DNA from 3 places in the Streptomyces sp. NPDC005017 genome. Region 3 is predicted to be linked to each of the others. Evidence: riboswitches for the same ligand, from Rfam matches in the RefSeq annotation. Region 3 holds a riboswitch; each other region holds the start of a gene.
The links. Region 3 has a riboswitch for cyclic di-AMP ahead of ACFYR0_RS23080 (transglycosylase family protein). Riboswitches for the same ligand answer to the same signal wherever they lie in the genome.
Positions count from the first base shown of each region.

Region 1 (5,670 bases), on a different contig from region 3:
CTCCACGCCCGCCCCGCCTCCATCTTCGTCCGAGCCGCCACTGCCTCAGGCGTCCCGGTGACGATCGCCAAGGCCGACGGCAACCCCGTCAACGCGGCCTCCATGCTGGCCGTCCTCGGCCTGGGCGCCCAGGGCGGCGAGGAGATCGTGCTCGCCTCCGAGGCCGAGGGCGCGGACGTCGCCCTCGACCGTCTGGCCAAGCTGGTCGCCGAGGGTCTCGAGGAGCTCCCCGAGACCGTCTGAGCGGCCCGAGCAGCTCACGTACAGAAGCCGCGTCACCCGTCCGGGTGACGCGGCTTCTGCCGTTTCCCGGGACACCGGCAGCAATTCCCGCGGCGGGCGAGAGAACTCTCCGGGCATACCTTGGAGCGCACAGCCGGAATTACCGGCGCACGCGAAAAAGGCAGCGGAAATACACCTCCACCGCGAATATCTCCTCTTTGTATACGGCGCGCTTGTTAATGCCGCAGACCCGACATGTTTACGGGATGTTGCGAAGTCCTCACGCGGTCGGCGCGGTCCACCGCGCCGGGAATGCGCAGCCGGTGCGCCGCGCTCGCCCGCTCGGCGTGCAGGGCGGTGACCGCCCGCGCGCGCTCGCTGTCGCCGCGCGCCACCGCGTCCACGATCGCGCCGTGCTCGGCCCAGGACTCCACGGGACCGGCCGGCGGCTCCACGGAGTACATCCAGGCGATCTTGTGTCGCAGCAGGGTCAGCACGGAGATCAGCGCGGGGCTTCCGGAGGCCTGGGCGAGCGTCTCGTGGAACCAGCTCCCCAGGGACCTCAGATCGTCGCTGCTGCCCCGTCTGGCCCGCTCCTGGCCCAGCCGCACCAGACCGCGCAGCACCTTCAGATGGGCCTCGGTGCGGCGCTGCGCGGCCCGGGAGGCGCCGAGCGGCTCCAGCAGCATGCGCATCTCCAGCAGGTCCGCGGCCTCCTGCTCGGTGGGTTCGGCGACACAGGCGCCCGCGTGCCGCCGGGTCACCACGAACCCCTCCGCCTCCAGCGTGCGCAGGGCCTCCCGGACGGGGACGCGCGAGACGCCGTAGCGCTTCGCCAGCACTTCCTCGGTGAGCCGGCCGCCGCGTTCGTAGACACCCGCGACGATGTCGTCCCGGATCGCCGTGCACACCGAGTGCGCCGGAACACGCATGACCGACCTCCGCATTAATCCCCGTGAAACGTCGACGATTGACGTGTGTTCAGCGACTCTATTGCAATCACGCCGAATTTCCGAAGGCCGGCCGGAATCCATGAATATTTTTTGGACATACGACCGCCTCCGGACGGCCGAATCGAACGCTCGGCGACGGGCGGCGAACACCTGGGCTACAGGAGCGGCGCCCCTCCGAGGGGGCGGGAACGTCGAAAGCCCCGGCCGTGACGGCCGGGGCTTTCGGTACGGCGTACGTGGTCACCCGCTGAGCGGTGCCCACGTGGGCGCGGACACGGGGATCAGATGTTCACGCCGTGCGAGCGCAGGTAGGAGACCGGGTCGATGTCCGAGCCGTACTCCTCGCCCGAGCGGGCCTCGAAGTGCAGGTGCGCGCCGGTGACGTTGCCGGTGGCGCCGGACAGCCCCAGCTGCTGGCCCGGGACGACCGACTGGCCCACCGCGACGGCGATGGAGGACAGGTGGCCGTACTGGGTGTAGGTGCCGTCGTGCATCCGTACGACCACCTGGTTGCCGTACGCGCCGCCCCAGCCCGCCTCGACGACGGTGCCCATGCCGACGGCCTGGACGACCGTGCCGCTGGCGGCGTGGAAGTCGACACCGGTGTGGCTGCCGGAGGACCACACGGCGCCGCCGGTGCGGTAGCCGGTGGAGACGTAGGAGCCGGCGATCGGCGACACGAAGGTGTTCAGACGCTTGCGCTCGGCCTCGCGGGCGGCGCGCTCCTCGGCCTCGCGGGCGGCCTCCGCACGCTCCTCCGCGCGCTTCTTGGCGGCCGCCTCGGCACGCTGCTCGGCGAGCGCCTTCTCGGCGGCCAGCTTCTGCGCGTCGGCCTGGGCGTCGATCTGGTCGGCGACCGAGTCGCCGAGGGTGATGACCGGCAGCAGACCGGTCTGCTCGGTCTCGGGCTGCTCGGCTGCGAGGGCCGGAGCGGCCAGGGTGCCGATGGCGCCGGTGGTGGCGAGCGCCGCGACGCCCGCCGCGCGGACGGTGCCGCGCTGCATCCGGCTGGGACGGCGGTGCTTCCCGGTGGCGCGGGTGAACGCCATGTAGTGGCTGGTCCTTTCCTTCCTTCTCGCCTACCGGGTTAGCTGACGGGTTCGGAGCAGGAAGGTCTCCTACGGACCCCCTCGCCTGCGCGCGGGCGTCCGATTCACCCCAGGGACTTCGGTGGGTCCCCGGCTCCCCTGGCTCGCGCCGTGGGGGACTCGGCGATGACTGTCCGGTGCCGCGGCTGCGGCGCACTGCCTGACGAACAGCCCGCATGACGCTAAGGGGACTGTCTTCCAATCCTCAAACCGATCAGAGGATTTGTAGCGCATGCCACAGGGCAGATGGGACTTCTCTCCCGCAATCCCCTGTCAATACAGACAAAAACGGGCCCTGGTGACACTCCGGTCACCAGGGCCCCGCGCGCGCGTGACGTGGATTGTCCGCGTTCGGGTCCTTCGCGCTCGTCACCGCAGGACCTCACGCGCGTGACGCCGGCCTCCTCGCCACGCGCGCGTGCCCTCACGTCCCTACTCGGCCGCCACGACGGTCACTTCACCGATGCCGAGGGCCTCCACCGGCTCCTTGATCTCCGCCGCGTCGCCGACCAGGACCGTCACCAGCCGGTCCACGGGGAAGGCGTTCACGACGGCCGCCGTGGCCTCCACCGTGCCGGTGGCGGCGAGCTGCTGATACAGCGTCGCCTGGAAGTCGTCGGGCAGGTGCTGCTCGACCTGGTCGGCCAGCGTGCCCGCGACCGCGGCGGCGGTCTCGTACTTGAGCGGCGCCACCCCGACCAGGTTCTGCACCGCGACGTCCCGCTCGGCGTCGGTCAGGCCCTCCGCCGCGAGCGTGCGCAGTACCGTCCACAGGTCCGCCAGGGCGGGGCCGGTGTTCGGGGTGTCGACGGAACCGCTGATGGCGAGCATCGACACGCCCGAGCCGTCGGGCGCGGAGCGCAGCACCTGGCCGAACGACCGCACGCCGTAGGTGTAGCCCTTCTCCTCGCGCAGGACGCGGTCCAGGCGGGAGGTGAGGGTACCGCCCAGGCAGTACGTGCCGAGGATCTGCGCGGGCCACACGCGGTCGTGCCGGTCGGACCCGACGCGGCCGATGAGCAGCTGCGTCTGGACGGCGCCGGGCCGGTCCACGATGACGACCCGGCCGGTGTCGTCGGCGGTCACCGCGGGGACCGGCCGGGGCGCGGCCTTGGAGCCCGTCCAGGCGCCCAGGGTGTCGCCGAGAAGCGCGTCCAGGTCGACGCCCTCCAGGTCGCCCACGACGACCGCCGTGGCCGTGCCGGGGCGCACGTGCCGCTCGTAGAAGGCGCGCACGGCCGCGGAGTCGATCGCGGTGACCGTCTCCTCGGAGCCCTGACGCGGGCGGGACATGCGCGAGTCGGCCGGGAACAGCTCCTTGGAGAGCTCCTTGGCCGCGCGCCGGGCCGGGTTGGCCAGCTCGTGCGGGATCTCGTCGAGACGGTTGGTCACCAGCCGCTCGATCTCGCTGTCGGCGAAGGCGGGGGCCCGCAGCGCGTCGGCGAGCAGGCCGAGCGCCTTGGCCAGCCGGGAGACGGGAACCTCCAGGCTGAGACGGACGCCTGGGTGGTCGGCGTGCGAGTCGAGGGTGGCGCCGCAGCGCTCCAGCTCGGCCGCGAAGTCCTCGGCGGAGTGCTTGTCGGTGCCCTCGGAGAAGGCCCGGGCCATGATCGTGGCCACGCCCTCCTGGGCGGCCGGCTCGGCGTCGAGCGGCGCGTCCAGGAGCACCTCGACGGCGACGACCTGCTGGCCGGGGCGGTGGCAGCGCAGCACGGTCAGGCCGTTGTCGAGGGTCCCGCGCGCGGGCGCCGGGAACGCCCAGGGCCGGGCGTCGCCGGGCTGCGGCTGGGGGTGGAAGTCCATGGTGGCGAGCTCGGTCACTTGGCCGTCTCCTCGTTCGTGTCGGCACCGGCCTCGACGGTGGCCTCGGCCTCCGGGTCCTCGGGGAAGTCCTCGTCCTCGGTGTGCTGCGCGGACTCCGGGGACAGCGGCTCGTAGACGAGCACCGCGCGGTTGTCGGGCCGCAGCCGGGCCGCGGCGACCTCGCGGACCTCCTCGGCCGACACCTCCAGCACGCGCTTCACCGCCGTCAGGGCGAGCTGCGGGTCGCCGAACAGCACGGCGAAACGGCACAGTTCGTCGGCCCGGCCCGCGACCGTGCCGAGCCGGTCCAGCCACTCGCGCTCCAACTGCGCCTGGGCGCGCTCCATCTCCTCGGCGGTCGGCCCCTCGGCGGCGAACCGCGCGAGCTCCTCGTCGATGGCGGCCTCGATGACCGGCACCTCGACGTCCCCGGAGGTCTTGACGTCCAGCCAGCCCAGCGAGGGCGCCCCGGCCAGGCGCAGCAGGCCGAAGCCGGCCGCGACGGCCGTACGGTCACGGCGTACCAGCCGGTTGTACAGGCGCGAGGACTCGCCGCCGCCGAGGACGGTGAGCGCGAGGTCGACGGCGTCGCACGCGCGCGTGCCGTCGTGCGGCAGCCGGTAGGCGGCCATCAGGGCCCGCGCGGGGACCTCCTCCTCGACGACCTCGCGCAGCTGCTCGCCGATGACGTCGGGGAGGGTGCCGTCGCGCGGGGCCGGCTTGCCGTCGTGGGCCGCGATGGAGCCGAAGTACTTCTCGATCCAGGCGAGGGTCTGCTCGGGGTCGATGTCGCCGACCACGGACAGGACCGCGTTGTTGGGCGCGTAGTACGTCCGGAAGAACGCGCGCGCGTCCTCCAGGGTCGCCGCGTCCAGGTCGGCCATCGAGCCGATGGGGGTGTGGTGGTACGGGTGGCCCTCGGGGTAGGCGAGGGCGGTCAGCTTCTCGAACGCGGTGCCGTAGGGCACGTTGTCGTAGCGCTGGCGGCGCTCGTTCTTGACGACGTCGCGCTGGTTCTCCATGGACTCGTCGTCCAGGGCCGCGAGCAGCGAGCCCATGCGGTCGGCCTCCAGCCAGAGGGCGAGCTCCAGCTGGTGGGTGGGCATGGTCTCGAAGTAGTTCGTGCGTTCGAAGCTGGTGGTGCCGTTGAGCGAGCCGCCCGCGCCCTGCACCAGCTCGAAGTGGCCGTTGCCCTTGACCTGTCCGGAGCCCTGGAACATCAGGTGCTCGAAGAGGTGAGCCAGACCGGTTCGTCCCTTGACCTCGTGGCGGGAACCGACGTCGTACCAGAGGCACACCGCCGCGACCGGGGTCAGGTGGTCCTCGGACAGCACCACGCGCAGGCCGTTGGCCAGTCGGTGCTCGGTCGCTGTCAGGCCCCCGGAGCCTGCCTGGTCTGTGGCCGTGTGACCCATGGGCATGTACGTCCCTTCGATCGCTGTCGCGGTCGCTGAAAACCGCTGTTCTCCTGCCGGTCCTGCCACTGTATGCAAGCGTGCGGACCACCGGTGGAGTTCCCGGCCGCCGTACGCCGAGAGCGAGATCCCGTAGCCTGCGGGCACGTGTGGCCGGGTCCTCGTCCGGTGTTGTCAGTACCGAGGTCC
Region 1 covers NZ_JBIALD010000008.1:222,856-228,525, forward strand. The annotation lists gene ACFYR0_RS15155 (HPr family phosphocarrier protein) at 1-243, shown strand, start outside; gene ACFYR0_RS15160 (GntR family transcriptional regulator) at 459-1,154, opposite strand; gene ACFYR0_RS15165 (M23 family metallopeptidase) at 1,457-2,224, opposite strand; cyclic di-AMP (ydaO/yuaA leader) riboswitch at 2,238-2,399, opposite strand; gene ACFYR0_RS15170 (M16 family metallopeptidase) at 2,696-4,084, opposite strand; gene ACFYR0_RS15175 (M16 family metallopeptidase) at 4,081-5,487, opposite strand.
Region 1: another riboswitch for cyclic di-AMP. It lies ahead of ACFYR0_RS15165 (M23 family metallopeptidase); the one in region 3 lies ahead of ACFYR0_RS23080 (transglycosylase family protein).

Region 2 (5,670 bases), on a different contig from region 3:
CTGCGCGTCCAGGGCCGCACGGGGCGTCTCGGCGACGGACTCGACACCGGCCCCGACGACCGCGAGGTCGGGTTCGGTGGTGGCGCTGCCCTCACCGGTGACGGTGACGGTCGAGGCGTGCGGGGCGGCGGCCGCGGGGGCTGGCGTCGGCTCCGGGAGCGCGGTGGCCGCGGGAGCGGCGGCGGCCGGCAGGCCGAGGGCGAGCAGGATGACCGCGAGGGCGGCGGTCGTGCGGGCCGGTGCTGTGGGGGGGCATACGGGCCGGTCCTTTCGGGTGCGCTGGGATGTCGCGGTCATCCCAGCACCACGCCCGCCCCGACACCGCGCACCACTCCCGCACGGTCACCTCTCTGGCCGCCTCAGCCCTCGAGGCGCGCGGGCGGCACCACGCAAACCCCCCACCCCAAAGGGGCGCGGGGAACTACGCAAACCCCCGACCACCCCGCACCCCGACACCGACCGAACCACCCACCCACCCCAGGGACGCGGGGAACCGCGCAAACCCGCCAACCACCCCGCGGCCCGAGACCAACCGAACGACCCACCCACCTCAGGGACGCGGGGAACCGCGCAAAAACCCACAGCCAACCCGCACCCCACCCCCACGCAGGCCGAGCCCCACGTCCCCGGAACACCCCCACCCGGCAGGCGCCAACCCGTCGGCCGTCAGGCCACCTTCCCGATCCGATGCCGGATATCGTCCGCGCTCAACGCACCCTTGGCGATGACATGATCCCCGGACGACTCCCCCCGCAGACGGCGCCCGATCCAGGGGACGAGGTACTCACGGGCCCACTGGACATCGTCCCGGCGGACCTCGAGCGTGCCGCGGGGCGGCAGCGCCGGCCAGGGCTGCTCGGGGTCGGCGGGGACCTCGACCCCGAGGGCCTGCCCGGCGCGCAGGGCCACACGGGTGTGCCCCTCGGGCGAGAGATGCAGCCGGTCGTCGTCCCAGGCCCGGCGGTCCTGGACGGACTTGAGGGACCACAGGTCGAGCACCGGGCAGCCGTACCGGTCGGCGACGGCCCGCACATGCCCGTTGTACGTGGCGATCTTGCCGCGCAGATGCTTGAGCAGCGGCACGCCACGGGTGTCGAACCCGGTCGTCACCAGCACCGTGCCGACCGCGCCGGTCAGCGCGGCGATCGCCCGCTCGAACCGCTCGGCGACGTCGTCGGGGTCGGTTCCGGGCCGGAGGATGTCGTTGCCGCCCGCGCAGAAGGAGACCAGGTCGGGGGCGAGCTCAACGGCCCGCGGCAACTGGTCCTCCACGATCTGGTCGAGCAGCTTCCCGCGCACGGCCAGGTTGGTGTAGGCGAAATCGCCCTCGGGCCGCCGGTCGGCGAGAAGCACCGCGAACCGGTCCGCCCACCCCACGAACGCCCCGTCGGGGCCGGGGTCGCCGACGCCCTCGGTGAAGCTGTCCCCCACCGCCACGTACGACCCGATCACTGATCTGCTGTCGTTCTTCGAATCGTCTGCCACGTCGGCCCATGATTCCCCCTCGAATGTGACCTACGCGACCGTAGGCAGGGGTTGACGGGCGGTGACATAAGCCACTGGTCAAGTCTTGGCATCCGCGGAATAACTCCGGGCACGGCGAAGGCCGGACCCGGGGATCGGGGTCCGGCCTTCGGCGGGGGTGGAGCGGGGGCGTCAGCCGATGGAGACACCGTGCGAGCGCAGGTACGCGATCGGGTCCACGTCCGAGCCGTAGTTCGGGGTGGTGCGGATCTCGAAGTGCAGGTGCGGGCCGGTGGAGTTGCCGGTGGAGCCGGAGAGGCCGACCTGCTGCCCGCCGGTCACGGACTGACCGGCCGAGACGGAGAGGGAGGACAGGTGGGCGTACTGGGCGTAGTGGCCGTCGGCGAGCTGGATGACGACCTGGTTGCCGTACGCGCCGGCCCAGCCCGCGGAGACGACGGTGCCCGCGCCCACGGCCTTCAGCGGGGTACCGGTCGGGACGACGAAGTCGGCGCCCGTGTGGTAACCGCTGGCCCACATGCCGCCCGCCACGCGGTATGCCGTGCCGACGCCGGCGCCGGAGACCGGGGCGCTGAAGCCGTTGGCCGTGGTGGTGGCCGCCTGGGCGGCGGTGGACGCGCCGGAGGGGGACTGCTGCGCGGAGGACTTCGGGGCAGCGGAGGACTTCGAGGCAGCGGAGGACTTCGGGGCCGCAGAGGACTTGGACGCCCCGGCGGACTTCGAGGAGGACTGGCGCGGCGCGGCCGGGGCCTCGGACCGGGTCTCGGCCGCCTTCTTGCCGAGCGTGAGCTTCAGGCCCGGGTGGATCAGCGACGGGTCGCCGCCGACGGCCTCGCGGTTGTCCTGGTAGAGCTTCTGCCAGCCACCGCTGACCTTCTGCTCCGCGGCGATCTTCGACAGGTAGTCGCCGGACTTCACGGCGTAGGTGCGGGGGACCGAGTTCACGGCGGCGGCCTTGGTGGCCACCGCGGACTTCTGGACCGTGACGGCCGACTGGGCGGCCGGGTGGGAAACGGTCTGTCCGGTGGCGGCGTTGGCGCCGCCGGCCCCGAGCAGCGGGAGGGCGAGAGCCGCGCCGCCGGTTCCGGCGACGGCGAGAGTACGGGTCAGGCGCAGGGCCTTGGGACGACGGTGCTTACCCTTCGCGGGCATGGCGAGTTCCTCTCCGGCGCCTGCGAGGTGAGCTGTCGGGTGCGGACTGGAGATGTCCGGCCGCGCCGAGGCGCGGCTTTACCCCAAGCCTGAATCCGGAGACCGGAACAGGCTGATGTACCTGTGGGTCCCCCGCTCCTGCCGTACACGGGTGGGTCGGTGCGGGCTCCGGTCGGCGGCAGGATTAGGCGTCCGTCCGGATCGGTGGCGAACGTAAGCGAGCAAGGCTCAAACGGACAAGCAAGAGGTTCCGCCCGAAGCGTGAGTTCTTGATCCCTTCGGGAGTTTCCCGGTCACACTCCGTGCAATACGACCTTGTCGGGTTTCTCAAATGCCCTGGAAAACCTCTTTGATTACGTGAGCATGACGAACGACTCACGGTCACCGATATGACGCTCCCCACATGACGCGTCTCCAGGTTCCTTTACTCCAGAGCGAGTTGGAATGAAGGCGCCAATTCGGACAGAAAGCCCAGAAGTGGCGCAGCAGGAGAACTGCCGCATCGAGACGCGCCGCCGATACCGGCACCAAAAGGGCATCGTGGTGGATTAGCCCGTTTCAAGCCATTCGCGCCCCGCAGTGAGACGCCTGCGGTGAGACGCCCTGCACCGAGCCACCCCGCGCCCGGACCCGTCCCGGGGCGGCCGGGCGGCCGGGCGCGCCGGAGCGGCACACCACCCCACCGAGACCCCCGGGCGCCAACTCGTTGCCTCAGGAAGCCATGTCGTATCGTCGACAGCACGCCCGTCGACGAGCCGCGCCGAAGGGTCCGACCGGGAGGGAGCCCCCGTGACGCAGCAGGTCCCGTCCACCGAGCCCGAGCTGGCCGGCGTGCGTAATTTCCGTGACGTGGGCGGACTGCCGACCGTCGACGGACGCCGGGTGCGCCACGGCGTGCTCTACCGCAGCGGCCACCTCGCGCACGCGACCGCGGAGGACGCCGTCTTCCTCTCCTCCCTCGGCCTGCACACGATCTTCGACTTCCGCAACGCCGCCGACCAGCAGCTGGAGGGCCCGGACGTCGGCCTGCCGGGTGTGCGCAACGTCAACCTGCCACTGAGCGACCCGGCCGACGGCGCCGAGTTCTGGAAGATGGTCCGCGACGGGGACCTGGACCAGCTGCGCTCGATCCTCGCGGACGGCAAGGCGGCCGGCCGGATGATCGCCTCCTACCGCATGATCATCCGTGAGCGCACCGCGGAGCACTCGCGCGTGCTGCACGCCCTCGCCGAGGACAGCGTCCCCGCGCTGATGCACTGCGCGGCGGGCAAGGACCGCGCGGGCCTGTCCGTGGCCGTGACCCTGCTGGCGGTAGGGGTCGAGCGCGACGCCATCCTCACCGACTACCTGGAGTCCAACGCCAAGCACCGCCGCTACAAGGTGCGCCGCAACGGCGACGCCGTCTCCGCGTACTCGCCGGAGATCATGGACCTGTTGAGCCCCCTGTTCGACGCGCGCGCCGAGTACCTCACGGCGGCGATGGAGACCATCGAGGAGACCTGGGGCGGAGTCGACGCCTATCTGGAGCGGGGCCTCGGCATCACGCCCGAGACCCGCGAGCGGCTGCGGGAGCGGCTCGTCGACTGACACTGAGCCGGGCCCGGAGACGGACCCGGAGCCCGGCCCGGAGACGGACCCGGAGCCCGGCCCGGGGACGGACCCCGCGACCCGCTCCTACTTCGCGCCCACCGCGAACAGCAGATACAGGAACCCGGCGAAGACATGGCCGGCCGCGATGTAGATGAACAGCCGCACCCAGAGGGTGCGGGGGAACTTCTGCTCGATGTCGCTCATGGCGTGTCTCCTGTCATGGGTCCCAGGCACAGCGCGGCCGTGGGGCTCTGAAGCAGCGTGTGGACGAAGAGGAGGTCGGCCCCACCCGCGTCCTCGGCGGCGATACGGTGCGGGGTCAGCGAGTCGAAGTGCGCGCTGTCCCCGGGGCCGAGCAGATGCGCGGTGTCGCCGAGGCGCAGCCGCAGCCGGCCCTGGAGGACGTGCAGCCACTCCTCGCCGGGGTGGACGCGCACGATGTCGCCCTGGGAGCCGTGCGGCACATGCACCCGCAGCGCCTGCATGCCGCGTCCGGACGACCCGGCCTGCCAGTAGGTCCAGCCGCCCGCCCGGGTCGGTTCCATGTCCGCGGCGCGCACGACAGCGTCCTGGTCGGCGACCGTCTCACCGAGCAGCTCGGAGACGGTCGTACCGTAGACCCGGGCGAGGGCGAGCAGCATCGGCAGCGACGGCTGGCGCTGCCCGGTCTCCAGGCGGGACAGGTGCGCGGGCGAGAGCCCGGCGGATCGCGCCGCGGCCTCCAGAGTGAGGGAGGCACGGCGGCGCAGGGCGCGCAGCTGGGGCGCGACGGCGGGCAGCTCGGCCGCCGCCTCCTCCGGGACGGGCCCGGTCTCGGGAGAGCTCATGCGCTCCATTCAGCCGTATTCTTGCCTCTGCGGCAAATCTCTTGCCTCAGAGGCAAAGCGACCCTCGACGGCGCCCGGTCGCACGTCGAGAACACACGTGGCACCCGGCGCCGCGACTCAGCGGTTGGCCACCGCCTGCTTCACCAGGGTCTTCCCGAAGTCCCACATCAACCCGCCACCCGTGTGCGCGTCGTCCATCACCTCGGTGAACGCCCCGACGAACCGGTCCACCTCCCGTTCCCCGACGATCAGCGGCGGGATCAGCTTGATCACTTCCAGGTGGTCGCCGGAGACCTGGGTGAGGATGCGGTGCCGCTGGAGCAACGGGACGACCACCATCTGCGCGAACAGGCCCTTGCGGGCGGCCTGGAGCATGGTCCAGCGGCTGCGCAGTTTCAGGGACTTGGGCCGGCCGAACTCGATGCCGATCATCAGTCCCCGGCCGCGCACGTCGGCGAGCAGCTCGTACTTGTCGACGAGGGCCGCGAGCCGTGACCTCAGCAGGTCGCCGGTGACCCGCGCACCCGCGACGATCTGCTCGTTCTCCATGACGGACAGCACGGCGAGGCCCGCCGCCATGGCCTGGGCGTTGGAGCCGAAGCTCGCCGAGTGGACG
Region 2 covers NZ_JBIALD010000004.1:3,627-9,296, reverse strand. The annotation lists gene ACFYR0_RS07265 (SIMPL domain-containing protein) at 1-297, opposite strand, end outside; gene ACFYR0_RS07260 (SGNH/GDSL hydrolase family protein) at 667-1,452, opposite strand; gene ACFYR0_RS07255 (peptidoglycan DD-metalloendopeptidase family protein) at 1,657-2,637, opposite strand; cyclic di-AMP (ydaO/yuaA leader) riboswitch at 2,642-2,809, opposite strand; gene ACFYR0_RS07250 (tyrosine-protein phosphatase) at 3,427-4,224, shown strand; gene ACFYR0_RS07245 (DUF6126 family protein) at 4,312-4,431, opposite strand; gene ACFYR0_RS07240 (helix-turn-helix domain-containing protein) at 4,428-5,054, opposite strand; gene ACFYR0_RS07235 (aspartate aminotransferase family protein) at 5,172-5,670, opposite strand, start outside.
Region 2: another riboswitch for cyclic di-AMP. It lies ahead of ACFYR0_RS07255 (peptidoglycan DD-metalloendopeptidase family protein); the one in region 3 lies ahead of ACFYR0_RS23080 (transglycosylase family protein).

Region 3 (5,670 bases):
CCTGGCTGGTCACGCGGTACGCCGATGCCAAGCAGGCGCTGGCGGACGCGCGGCTGTCGAAGAACCCGGAGCATCACGACGAACCGGCGCACGCCAAGGGGAAGACCGGTATCCCCGGCGAGCGCAAGGCCGAGCTGATGACGCATCTGCTCAACATCGACCCACCGGACCACACCAGGCTCCGGCGGCTGGTGAGCAAGGCGTTCACACCGCGCCGGGTCGCGGAGTTCGCGCCGCGGGTGCAGGAACTGACCGACCAGCTGATCGACCGGTTCGCGGCGCGCGGCTCGGCCGACCTCATCCACGAGTTCGCCTTCCCCCTGCCCATCTACGCCATTTGCGACATGCTGGGCGTTCCGCGCGAGGACCAGGACGACTTCCGGGACTGGGCGGGCATGATGATCCGCCACGGCGGCGGGCCGCGCGGCGGGGTCGCGCGGTCGGTGAAGAAGATGCGCGGCTATCTCGCCGAGCTGATCCACCGCAAGCGGGAGGCGCTGCCGGAGACCGCGGAGGCGGGGGAGGACCTCATCTCCGGCCTCATCCGCGCCTCCGACCACGGGGAGCACCTCACCGAGAACGAGGCGGCGGCGATGGCGTTCATCCTGTTGTTCGCCGGGTTCGAGACCACCGTGAACCTCATCGGGAACGGGACGTACGCGCTGCTCACCCACCCCGGTGAGCGGGAGCGGCTGCAGCGGTCCCTCGCGGCGGGGGAGAGCGGTCTGCTCGCGACCGGGGTGGAGGAACTGCTGCGCTACGACGGCCCGGTGGAGCTGGCGACCTGGCGGTTCGCCACCCGGCCGCTGACGATCGGGGGGCAGGACATCGCGGCCGGCGACCCGGTGCTGGTGGTGCTGGCGGCGGCGGACCGCGACCCGGAGCGGTTCACCGACCCGGATCTGCTGGACCTCGCGCGCCGCGACAACCAGCACCTGGGATACGGGCACGGCATCCACTACTGCCTCGGCGCCCCGCTCGCCCGGCTGGAGGGGCAGACCGCGCTGGCCACCCTGCTCACCCGGCTGCCGGATCTGCGACTGGCCGCGGATCCGGAGGAGTTGCGCTGGCGCGGCGGCCTCATCATGCGGGGCCTGCGCACGCTGCCGGTCGAGTTCACGCCCGTGGACCCGCCGGAACCGGCAGACCAGATGCGCCAATCCCTATAGACCGGGGCAACCCGACCGTGCCGTTCTCCGTGTGGAACTGACGCGGGCAAAGGTGACACACCATCAACACTGTGATCTTCACGTGATCTGCGCGGCATGAACTTGTGACAAGTGATCGTCTGCCTATACGTTCACCCATCAGCGCGGCGCCTCGCAGTACCCGCCGCGCCGGTCGTTGCTGTCGCCCGAAAGGTCTCCGCATGCTCTCCGGGAACGGTCGTCACCGTCGCCCCCGTCAGGCTCCGGCTCTTGTCGTCGCGGCAGGAGTGACCGGCTCTGCCATCGCCATCCCGTTGCTGGGCGCCTCCGGCGCGAGCGCGGCGGACGCTTCCACCTGGGACCGGGTCGCGGAGTGCGAGACGGGAGGGGCCTGGAGCGCGAACGACGGGTACGGGCAGTACGGCGGGCTGAGGCTGAGCCAGCTCGACTGGGACAGCTACGGCGGGCTGGAGTACGCCCCGGGTCCCGACCAGGCGAGCCGGCGCCAGCAGATAGCCGTCGCCGAGCGCGTTCTCGCGGACCAGGGTGTCGCGGCGTGGCCGACGTGCGGTCCGCTCGTGGGACTCACGGCCGACTCGGGCGAGGCGGACGCCGGCACCGGTGCCGACGGGGACGATTCGGGACTTTCGGGATTGACCGACACTTCTGACTCGTCCGGTGCGTCGGGATCGGACTCGGACGGTGGCTCGGACGGTGACTCCGGCTCCTCGGAGGCCGGTTCGGGCAATTCCAGCAACTCGACCAAGTCGGACAGTTCCACCACTTCGGACTCCGACTCCGAGGCCGACGGGACCGCCTCCGCGTCCCCGAGCCCGTCTCGGGAGGCCGACGGCTCCGGGGCGGGTGACGCCGAGGATTCGGACAAGTCCGGCGAGAACGGTGGCTCTTCGGACAGTTCGGCCGGGGACGGTACCGGCCGGCATCGCGGCGCGAGCGCCGAGGAGGGCGCGGGCGCCGACGGCGAGGCGGCCGCCGAGGACGGCCGCGACGGCGACACGGCGGGCCGTCACGCCTCGCGCAGCGGCGCCGCCGCGCGTGACGCCGCCGACGGCGAGTACACCGTCCGGGAGGGCGACAGTCTCTGGGGCATCGCCGACTCCCTTGAGCTCCAGGGCGGATGGTCGGAGCTGTACGCCGGTAACCGCGAGACGGTCGGTGTCGATCCGAACCTCATCGTGCCCGGTCAGAAGCTTGCGGTAGGTATCGAACCGGGCGAAAAGTAGCGGGAGTTCACGTCACGGTTCGATGGCTAATGTCCGTTTTGGCGAAAGTGTGGGATGAGTCTCAGACGCCCTGATCGTCTTTGAAATTCCGCCAATCGCGTGTCTACGGTCGTGACCGCTCGCCAACGTGAGCCCCGGTCGCCGCAACGCCGAATCCTGCCAGTGGCGCCATCCGGGAACAGTCGTCGCGTAAGCGCCGTAGGCAGGAGCGGGGGACCCAAGGTAAGTGCCGGGCCCGGCAGTCGAGGTGACTCGACGCCGGAACCGGCTTGGGGTGAAGCCGCGCACCGAGGAGTGCGCGGCCGGGCAACTCAACCGGCCCGAACCCGACAGCTCACCTCGCAGGCGTCGGTGAGGGGATCCTCCATGCTGTTTTCCGGCAAGGGCAAGCACCGTCGTCCGTCCAAGGCCACTCGCGCCATCGCCATCGCCGGTGTGACCGGCGCCGCGGTCGCCGCCCCGCTGATCGCGGCCGGCGGCGCCTCCGCCGCCACGTCCTCCGAGTGGGACGCCGTCGCCCAGTGCGAGTCCGGCGGCAACTGGTCCATCAACACCGGCAACGGCTACTACGGCGGTCTCCAGTTCTCGGCCTCCACCTGGGCCGCCTACGGCGGCACGCAGTACGCCGCCACCGCCGACCAGGCGAGCAAGTCCCAGCAGATCCAGATCGCCGAGAAGGTCCTCGCGGGCCAGGGCAAGGGTGCCTGGCCGGTCTGCGGCGTCGGCCTGTCGAGCGCCGCGTACGACGGTGGCTCCGCCGCCCCGGCCGCCCCCGCGCAGCCGGAGTCGCAGCCGAGCACCAGCACCGACACTCGCTCGACCGAGCAGCAGAGCGCCTCCCGTTCGCAGGAGCGCCCCGCCGTCAAGAAGTCGGCCGCGAAGAAGACCGTCACCACCCCGACCGGCAAGAAGGTCAAGAAGGGTGACGGCGAGTACAAGGTCGTCAAGGGCGACAGCCTCAGCACCATCGCCGAGAAGCACAAGGTCAAGGGCGGCTGGCAGAAGCTGTTCAAGCTGAACCAGGACATCGTCGACGACGCGGACTTCATCTACCCGGGTCAGCAGCTGCACCTGAAGTAGTCCGCCGCGCGGCCGCCGCGGCCCGGCTCCCACCGGGCCCCGGCCGCACCCGGCCCCGGGCTGTCCCGGCCCCCACCGGACAGCCCGGACCGCCCCGGACCACTTTCGATCCCCCAGGGCCGCTCAAGCCCCCGGGCCTCCGGCCCCGGGACGTCCTCGGCGTCACGAGGTCACCCCGCCCCCACGGACCCGCCCCCCACGGACCCCCGGTCCGCGGAGTCGCCTCCGCCTCGCCTCCCCTCACCGGCCGTTCCGGCCCACGGGGTCGCCCGTCCCCACAGGCTTCCCGGCCTCACGGTGCCGCCCCCGTCCCCCATGCCCCCGCCCCGGCGCGTCTTCCCCCGTACGCGCCGGGGCGGAGTCATGTCCGGACACCTGTCCCGCCCGCAGGGCTCCCGTCCCCGACCCGCCCCACCACCCGCAACACCGCGCCCTCGCAGACCCACCTGGCAGACCCATGCCACCGACCCGCCCCACCACCCGCAACACCGCGCCCCCGCAGACCCACCCGGCAGACCCACGCCACCGACCCACCCCACCGCCACCAGCGACGGCCCCGAGCCACCCCTCGGTCGCCCACCTCCGCGGCCAGCCCCGTTTCCGCCAAGTTCGGAGACGTATCCGGGAACGCTTTTGTTCCGTTCAGAAACAATTTACTCTCGGTTCCGTCCACGTGATGAGCCATCGGCTGGCCGATCGGCCGGAGCCGGTTAGGCTCGTCTCGCAGAGCCACACCCGCGGCCTGCCCACCGCGTCACATCCATGAAGGAGATGCTCGTGCCGTCCATCGACGTCGTCGTAGCCCGGGAAATCCTGGACTCCCGAGGCAACCCCACGGTCGAGGTCGAGGTCGGCCTCGACGACGGCAGCACGGGTCGTGCCGCCGTTCCGTCCGGTGCCTCCACCGGTGCCTTCGAGGCCATCGAGCTCCGTGACGGCGACCCCAACCGCTACCTCGGCAAGGGCGTCGAGAAGGCCGTCCTCGCCGTGATCGAGCAGATCGGCCCGGAGCTCGTCGGCTACGACGCCACCGAGCAGCGCCTGATCGACCAGGCGATGTTCGACCTGGACGCCACCGACAACAAGGGCTCGCTCGGCGCCAACGCCATCCTCGGCGTCTCCCTCGCCGTCGCCCACGCCGCCTCCGAGGCCAGCGACCTGCCCCTCTTCCGCTACCTGGGCGGCCCGAACGCGCACCTGCTGCCCGTTCCGATGATGAACATCCTGAACGGCGGCTCGCACGCCGACTCCAACGTGGACATCCAGGAGTTCATGATCGCCCCCATCGGCGCGGAGTCCTTCTCCGAGGCCCTGCGCTGGGGCGCCGAGGTCTACCACACCCTCAAGAAGGTGCTGAAGACCAAGGGCCTGTCCACCGGCCTCGGCGACGAGGGCGGCTTCGCCCCGAACCTGGAGTCCAACCGCGCCGCCCTGGACCTCATCCTCGAGGCCATCAAGGAGGCCGGTTACACCCCCGGCGAGCAGATCGCCCTCGCCCTCGACGTGGCCGCGTCCGAGTTCTACAAGGACGGCGTCTACACCTTCGAGGGCAAGGAGCGCTCCGCCGCCGAGATGACCGAGTACTACGCCGAGCTCGTCGAGGCGTACCCGCTCGTCTCCATCGAGGACCCGCTGTTCGAGGACGACTGGGCCGGCTGGAAGATCATCACCGACAAGCTGGGCGACAAGGTCCAGATCGTCGGCGACGACCTCTTCGTCACCAACCCCGAGCGTCTCGCCCGCGGCATCGAGGAGGGCACCGCCAACGCCCTGCTCGTCAAGGTGAACCAGATCGGCTCGCTGACCGAGACCCTGGACGCCGTCGAGATGGCCCAGCGCAACGGCTTCAAGTGCATGATGTCCCACCGCTCCGGCGAGACCGAGGACGTCACCATCGCCGACCTCGCCGTCGCCGTGAACTGCGGACAGATCAAGACCGGCGCCCCGGCCCGCTCGGACCGCGTCGCCAAGTACAACCAGCTGCTGCGCATCGAGGAGATCCTCGACGACGCCGCGGTCTACGCCGGCCGCAGCGCCTTCCCGCGCTTCAAGGGCTGAGGCCCGCCCGGGCCGGCAGGCCCGACGCACGGCTGAGCCACCGCCTCCTGCGAGGCGTCGTACGTACGTCCCCGTACTCGGTCCCGTACCGTGTGCGGGGACGTACGCGCGTGAACGGGAGGCGGGCAAACATGGCCGTG
Region 3 covers NZ_JBIALD010000015.1:90,698-96,367, reverse strand. The annotation lists gene ACFYR0_RS23090 (cytochrome P450) at 1-1,169, shown strand, start outside; gene ACFYR0_RS23085 (transglycosylase family protein) at 1,436-2,392, shown strand; cyclic di-AMP (ydaO/yuaA leader) riboswitch at 2,577-2,755, shown strand; gene ACFYR0_RS23080 (transglycosylase family protein) at 2,759-3,472, shown strand; gene eno (phosphopyruvate hydratase) at 4,244-5,530, shown strand; gene ACFYR0_RS23070 (septum formation initiator family protein) at 5,662-5,670, shown strand, end outside.